DNA from 2 places in the Streptosporangium sp. NPDC051022 genome. Region 2 is predicted to be linked to the other one. Evidence: predicted binding sites of a transcription regulator. Region 2 holds the regulator's gene; the other holds the start of a gene.

Region 1 (3,408 bases), on a different contig from region 2:
GGTTATGGGGTGTGACTGACGAGTCAGTCCAATACGACACAATGGTCCCTGTAATCAGGGAGGGGGCCAGATGGGATTGGACGTCTGGCTGCTTCTCGGGGCGGGGATCGTCATCGCGGCGATCGTCGCGGTGCGGATCGCCCATCGCAGCGGACTGCCCAGTCTTCTGATCTTCCTGGGTTTCGGTCTGCTCCTCGGTGAATCCGGCCTGGGGCTCCAGTTCGAGAACCCGCTGCTCGCCCAGCAGATGGGCCTGATCGCCCTCGCGGTCATCCTGGCCGAAGGTGGTCTGACCACCAACTGGCACCACGTACGGCGATCCATCCCCACCGCGCTGGTGCTCGCGACCCTCGGGGTGGGAGTGAGCATCGCGGCCGTCGCGGTCGCGGTGCACACGCTGCTCGGCATGAACTGGCGGACCGCGCTGCTGCTCGGCGCGGTCCTCGCCTCGACCGACGCGGCGGCCGTCTTCTCCGTCCTGCGCCGCCTGCCGCTGCCCTCACGTCTGGCGGGCATCCTGGAGGCCGAGTCCGGCTTCAACGACGCGCCCACCGTCATCGCGGTGATGCTGCTGAGCGCCGCGGCCTCGCCCAGCCTGGGGCAGGCGCTGCTGATGGTCGTCTTCGAGCTGTTCGTCGGCGCGGTCGTCGGCCTGGTGGTCGGCCCGCTCGGCGTGTACGCGCTGCGCCGCATCGCCCTGCCCGTCTCCGGCCTGTACCCGATCGCGGTGCTCGCGCTGGCGTTCGTCGCCTACGCGGGCGCCGTGCTCCTGCACGGCAGCGGTTTCCTCGCGGTCTACCTGGCCACCCTGGTCATGGGCAACTCCCGCATGCCCCACCGCGCCTCCTCGCGGGGCTTCGCCGAGGGCGTGGCCTGGCTGGCCCAGATCGGCCTGTTCGTCATGCTCGGAATGCTGGCCAGCCCGTCGGAGATGCCCTCGGCGATCATCCCGGGCCTGGTGGCGGGGCTGATCCTGGTCGCGGTCGCCCGGCCCCTGTCGATCGTGATCTGCGCCCAGGTGATACGGCTGGCGCGCATCGACCGGCTGAACTGGCGGGAGCAGGCCTTCCTGTCCTGGGCCGGTCTGCGCGGCGCGGTGCCCATCGTGCTGGCCACCATCCCCTGGGCCGCCAACGCGACGAACAGCAGCGTCGCCAAGCTGGTGTTCAACGAGGTCTTCGTCATCGTCGTCGTCTACACCCTGATCCAGGGGCCGACGCTGCCCTTCCTGGCCAAGACTCTCGGCCTGTCCACCCCCGACGAGGCCCGGGACCTGGAGGTCGAGTCGGCGCCGCTGGAGGAGCTCAACGCCGACCTGCTGCAGATCAAGGTGCCGCCGACCTCCAAGCTGCACGGCGTGGAGATCTTCGAACTGAGACTGCCCACGGACGCCCAGGTCACGTTGATCGTCAGGGACGGCCGGACGTTCGTGCCCGAGGGATCGACCAGGATCAGGGTCGACGACCAGCTCCTGGTGGTGACGACGGCGGCGCACCGGGAACTGGTCGAACGGCGGATGAAGGCGATCAGCCGCCGCGGCAAGCTCGCCGGTTGGTTCGGCGAGCTGGGTAAGTGATCAGCCAAATACCGGATGGAATGTGACAGATCCGACTCGCGTTTAAGCTTGTCGGCTGCCTATCATTAGCAGTCGCGTCAATAGAGTGCCAATCGGCGCGGACCCAAGAGGAGGAGCGCGTGCCCACCTACCAGTACGCCTGTAGTGCCTGCGGCAACGAGTTCGACATCGTGCAGAAGTTCTCCGACGACGCGCTCACCGAGTGCCCGTCCTGCGCCGGTGAGCTTCGCAAGGTGTTCTCCGCGGTCGGCATCGTCTTCAAGGGCTCGGGCTTCTACCGGACCGACAGCCGGTCCTCCTCGTCCAGCACCGTGAGCTCCGGCGCGTCCTCGGCCACGGGCTCCTCCGGCGAGTCGAAGTCCACCGACTCCAAGCCCGCCGAGTCGAAGCCCACGCCCGCCGCGAGCAGCCCGGCACCCGCCGCCTCCTGAACCCGCCCGTCCCGAACCGGCCACCGGGGACCGAAGCCGGTCACCGTGGCGGCGAAGGCGGCAACCATGGAAGCGGCGGACAGCCGTCACGGGGTCGAAAGCCCGGCCGACACGGGGACGCCGGGCCTCACAGGGGTGACGACCGGTCGCGGGGATGACGGACCGGTCGCGGACCGTCGACGTCTCCGCCACGGACGGCGCCTCGGTCACCGTACGGCGGTGACCGGCCACCATGAGCGATGATCCGGTCACCCGACGGTGGTGGTCGGCCGCCACGAACGGGGAGCCCGACCGTCTCAGGACGGGAAACGGGCACCGGCCCACATCAGGGTCGGTGTCATCCAGCTCGTCCGCCGGGCCCGACGTCATTCACCGCGTTCACGGTCGTCCACCGCGTCCACTGTGCCCGCCGGGTCCGCCTCGTCCGCCGGGTCCACCGGGTCCACCGGGTCCGCCCGATCCACCGGGTCCGCCGGGTCCACCGCGAGGACGGTCGGAGGCCGATCCGAGCATCTCGTGCGGCAGTCTGTTCAGCAGTTCGCGAAGCCCTGGATGCTCAGCGACGCCCCAGTCGTGGACCATGCGCCTGAGCCCCTCGCGCACCTCGGTGACCAGCAGGTCCGCCACCCGCTCACCGGCCGGGGTGAGTTCGAGGCGCGTGCCGCCGGCCGTACGGCCGGCCAGGCCCCGGTCGACGAGCAGGTCGGCGTACGGCCTGCCCTGCCCGACCGTCACCCCCGCCCGTTCTGCCAGCTCCGCGCCCGTCTGACTGCCCCGGGTGCCCAGCCTCGCGATCAGCCACACAGAGCCGGGAGGCAGATCCAGCCGGGCCATGTCGCCCAGGCGGCGATAGTAGTCCCCGCGCATGTCCGCGTCGGCGAGCCGCCACAGCCCCCGCTCGACCTCGTCGAGGGAGGACCGCGCCGTGGGCACGGCGCCGTAGCACTCCCCCAGGTCGACCGGTTTGGTGGTCTCGCGCAGAGGCACCTCGGGGAGCAGCCACGCCACCGCGAAGGCGACCAGGGCGACCGGCGCGCTGTAGCGGAACACCTGGGCGATCGCGTCCGAATACGCCGTGAGGAACGCGGTCACGGTCTCGGGCGGCAGCCTCCGGACGGCCTCCGGGTCCGACCGGACCGCCGCATCGAGGCCGGGCGGGAGCCGGACCGTGTGCGACAGCCGTACCAGCTCCTCGGCGAGCCGCGAGGTGAAGATGGTCCCCGCGACCGCGACGCCGAAGGAGCCCCCGATGGAGCGGAAGAAGGTGACCCCGGAGGTGGCCACCCCCAGGTCCTCGAAGCCCACGGCGTTCTGCACGACGATCACCAGCACCTGCATCACCAGGCCGATGCCGACGCCCAGCACGAGCAGGTACGCGCTCAGCTCGAAGACCGAGATGTC
Region 2 (3,408 bases):
CTCGGCCACGGTCCCCGCGCCGTCGGTGAGGTCGAGCCGCTCTCCGGCGCGCAGCCGCCGTACGGCCGCCGCGTGACGCCCCTCGGGACCGCCGAAGGTGAACTCCGGCCGGGCCAGGTCGTCCGGCTCGGCCAGGAAGACCGGGACCGTCATCGGCCCTCGGCGGTGTGCGAACGCGGCCCGCCGTGTGAACCCGGCCCCGCGTGCGGACGCGTCCCGGTGCGCGGGCACGGGCGTGCCCCAGGGCCGGTCCCGCCGGCGGTCACCGGGACGGTGACCGCCGAAGCCGGGTCAGCGGCCATTGAAGGCGTCTCTCAGGCGGGAGAAGAAGCCCTGCTGCCCCGGCGCGAACTTGCCCGGCGGGCGCTCCTCGCCGCGGAGCCTGGCCAGCTCGCGCAGAAGCTCCTCCTGCGCCGGGTCGAGGCGGTTGGGCGTCTCGACGTTGACGTGGATCAGCAGGTCGCCCCTGCCGGTCTCGTTGAGGCGCTGGATGCCCCGGCCGTACAGGGGGATGGTCTGGCCCGACTGGGTGCCCGGGCGGACGTCCAGATCCTCGGTGCCGTCGAGCGTCTCCATGCTCAGGGACGTGCCGAGCGCGGCCGCGCTCATCGGGATCTGCACGGTGCAGTGCAGGTCGTCGCCGCGCCGTTCGAAGATCTCGTGGGGGCGCTCGACGATCTCCAGGAACAGGTCGCCGGGCGGGCCTCCTCCCGGGCCGATCTCACCCTCGCCGGCGAGCTGGATGTGGGTACCGTCCTCGACACCCGCCGGGATGCGGACCTTGATGGTCCGCCGGGTGCGGACCCGCCCGTCGCCGGAGCACTCCTGGCAGGGGTTGCGGATGATCGAGCCGAACCCGCCGCACTGGGGGCAGGGGCGGGAGGTCATGACCTGCCCGAGGAAGGACCTGGTGACCTGGGAGACCTCGCCCCGGCCGTGACAGACGTCGCAGGTGTCGGGGTGGGTGCCGGGCGCCGCGCCCGAGCCGGTGCAGACCTCACAGAGCACCGCGGTGTCGACGACCAGCTCGCGGGTGGTGCCGAAGGCCGACTCCCGCAGGTCGAGCTCCACCCTGATGGTGGCGTTGCGGCCCCGGCGGGCACGTGAGCGGGGACCCCGGCCCCCGCCGCCGCCGGCCGCGCCGAAGAAGGCGTCCATGATGTCGCTGAACGGGAAGCCCGCGCCGAAGCCCCCCGCGCCCGCGCCGCCCGAGGAGAACGGGTCGGCGCCCATGTCGTACATCTGGCGCTTGTTGGGGTCGGACAGCACCTCGTAGGCCTGCGTGACGTCCTTGAACCGCTCCTGGGTCTCAGGATCGGGGTTCACGTCGGGATGCAGTTCTCTGGCCAGGCGGCGGTAGGCCTTCTTGATCTCCTCCGCGCTGGCGTCGCGCCGCACCCCTAGGGTGCCGTAGTAGTCGCTCTTCGTAGCCACTTAGTTGCCCTCTTAGGATGCAGCCAGGATCTGGCTGACGTAGCGTGCCACCGCGCGCACCGCGCCCATCGTGACCGGGTAGTCCATACGTGTCGGCCCCAGCACACCGAGCCGGGCCAATTGCCTGTCCCCCGAACCGTATCCGGCGACGACGATCGACGTGCCCTGAAGACCCGTATAGGGATTCTCCGAGCCGATCCGCACCGTCAGCGCCGACAGGTCCGAGGTCTCACCGAGCAGGCGCATGAGCACCACCTGCTCCTCCAGGGCCTCCAGCACGTCGCGGAGCCCGACGGTGAAGTCGGCCCCCGCGAGGTTGGCGGCCCCGGCAAAAACGATCTTCTCATCGTGCCGGTCCACCAGGGACTCCAGCAGCACCGACAGGATCGTGGCCGCGAGCGGCCGGTCCTCCGCCGGAAGGCGGTCCGGCAGGTCCGCGACCTTGTCGGGGACACCGGCCAGCCCGCAGCCGTCCAGGCAGGCGTTGAGGATCGCGCGCAGATGTGCCACGCGGTTCTCGTCGATCACGTCGGGCAGCTCGACCACGCGCTGCTCGACCCGCCCGGTGTTGGTGATGAGCACGAACATCAGCCGACGCTCGCTGAGCGGGACCAGCTCGACGTGGCGGACCTTGGAGTCGCCCAGCGTGGGGTACTGGACCACGGCGACCTGCCGGGTCAGCTGGGCCAGCAGGCGCACCGTGCGCATCACGACGTCGTCGACGTCGACTGCGCCCGCGAGGAAGGTCTCGATGGCCCTCTTCTCGGCGCCCGACAACGGCTTCACCTGTGAGAGGCGGTCGACGAACAGCCGGTAGCCCTTGTCCGTGGGCACTCGGCCCGCGCTGGTGTGGGGCTGGGCGATGTAACCCTGCTCCTCCAGCACCGCCATGTCGTTACGGATGGTCGCGGGCGACACACCCAGGTTGTGGCGTTCCACGAGAGCCTTGGAACCCACCGGCTCGTTGGTGGACACGTAGTCCTCGACGATGGCGCGTAGGACCGCCAGCTTGCGGTCGTCAACCAACGTGCTCACCTCCCTACCTGCGCTCGGACGGGAAAACGTCAGGTCTGGCACTCTGTGTTCCCGAGTGCCAAGTGTACGGCTCCCGCCTCCGGGGTGCGATAACACGGCACCAGGATGACGAGGAACAAGCCAGTGTCAAGTCATCTGCTATCGCCATCCAAGCGTCAAGCCCCACAATTCGGTATATGTCCAATGATTTCGGATCCCCTTCGGGTGACGCCACCGCACGCGTCCCCGGCTACGGCGCCCCCCAGCAGCCCTACGGCCAGCCCACGCAGCCCTACCAGGGCGGCGGGCAGTACCAGGGCGCCCCTCCTTCCTACGGTTACCCGCCCTCCGGCTACGGAGCTCCGCAGGGCCCGCCGCCGAAGGTGAAGGTCAAGCCCGGCATCGGCTGGATCGTCGGTGTGTGGCTGCTGTTCGTGCTGAGCGTGATCATCGGCATCGGCGGCTTCGCGGGCGGCATCTTCAGCGCGGTCACCGAGGCCGCGCCCGCCACGTCGTTCGGCTCGGGCCAGAAGACGACGGTCAGCATCGACCCGGCCGACAAGCCCGCCATCTACGTCTCCGCCGCCAAGGGCACCCAGTTCAACTGCGAGCTCGAGGGCGACCCGGGGACGGTCCGCCTCCAGCAGCCCGGCATACAGCAGACCGTGACCAGGGACGGCGTCCTGTGGGAGCTGGCCCTGCGGATCGGGGTGGACAAGGCGGGCGACTACCCGCTGACGTGCACCACGTCGGGCGAGGCCACGGACGCCAAGTTCGGCGTGGGCAAGGAGATCGTCGCGACCTCCGTGGTCGGCGGCACGCTCATACTGATCGGCGTGCCGAGCATCGGCTTCCTGCTGGCCGTCATCGTGACGATCGTCGTGCTGGTCAAGCGGAGCGGCGCCCGCAGGCGCCAGGCGGCCGCGGCGGCCGGTCAGTGGGGACACCCGGGACCGTACG

What was found. Region 2 encodes HrcA, which represses chaperone genes, less so after heat shock. Its sites were predicted from a motif close to TTGGCACTCTCNNNNNGAGAGTGCCAA; they were not measured.
Region 1: AB0N02_RS11725 (FmdB family zinc ribbon protein) is a predicted target of HrcA. The motif match lies at 1,642-1,668, and genes of this name have one in related genera.

Annotation. Positions count from the first base shown of each region.
Region 1 covers NZ_JBFBCF010000005.1:130,496-133,903, forward strand. Annotated here, with positions in the region: gene AB0N02_RS11715 (5-formyltetrahydrofolate cyclo-ligase) at 1-19, shown strand, start outside; gene AB0N02_RS11720 (potassium/proton antiporter) at 71-1,576, shown strand; gene AB0N02_RS11725 (FmdB family zinc ribbon protein) at 1,696-2,007, shown strand; gene AB0N02_RS11730 (MFS transporter) at 2,386-3,408, opposite strand, start outside.
Region 2 covers NZ_JBFBCF010000007.1:125,935-129,342, forward strand. Annotated here, with positions in the region: gene AB0N02_RS15135 (16S rRNA (uracil(1498)-N(3))-methyltransferase) at 1-153, opposite strand, end outside; gene dnaJ (molecular chaperone DnaJ) at 292-1,434, opposite strand; gene hrcA (heat-inducible transcriptional repressor HrcA) at 1,447-2,460, opposite strand; gene AB0N02_RS15150 (hypothetical protein) at 2,646-3,408, shown strand, end outside.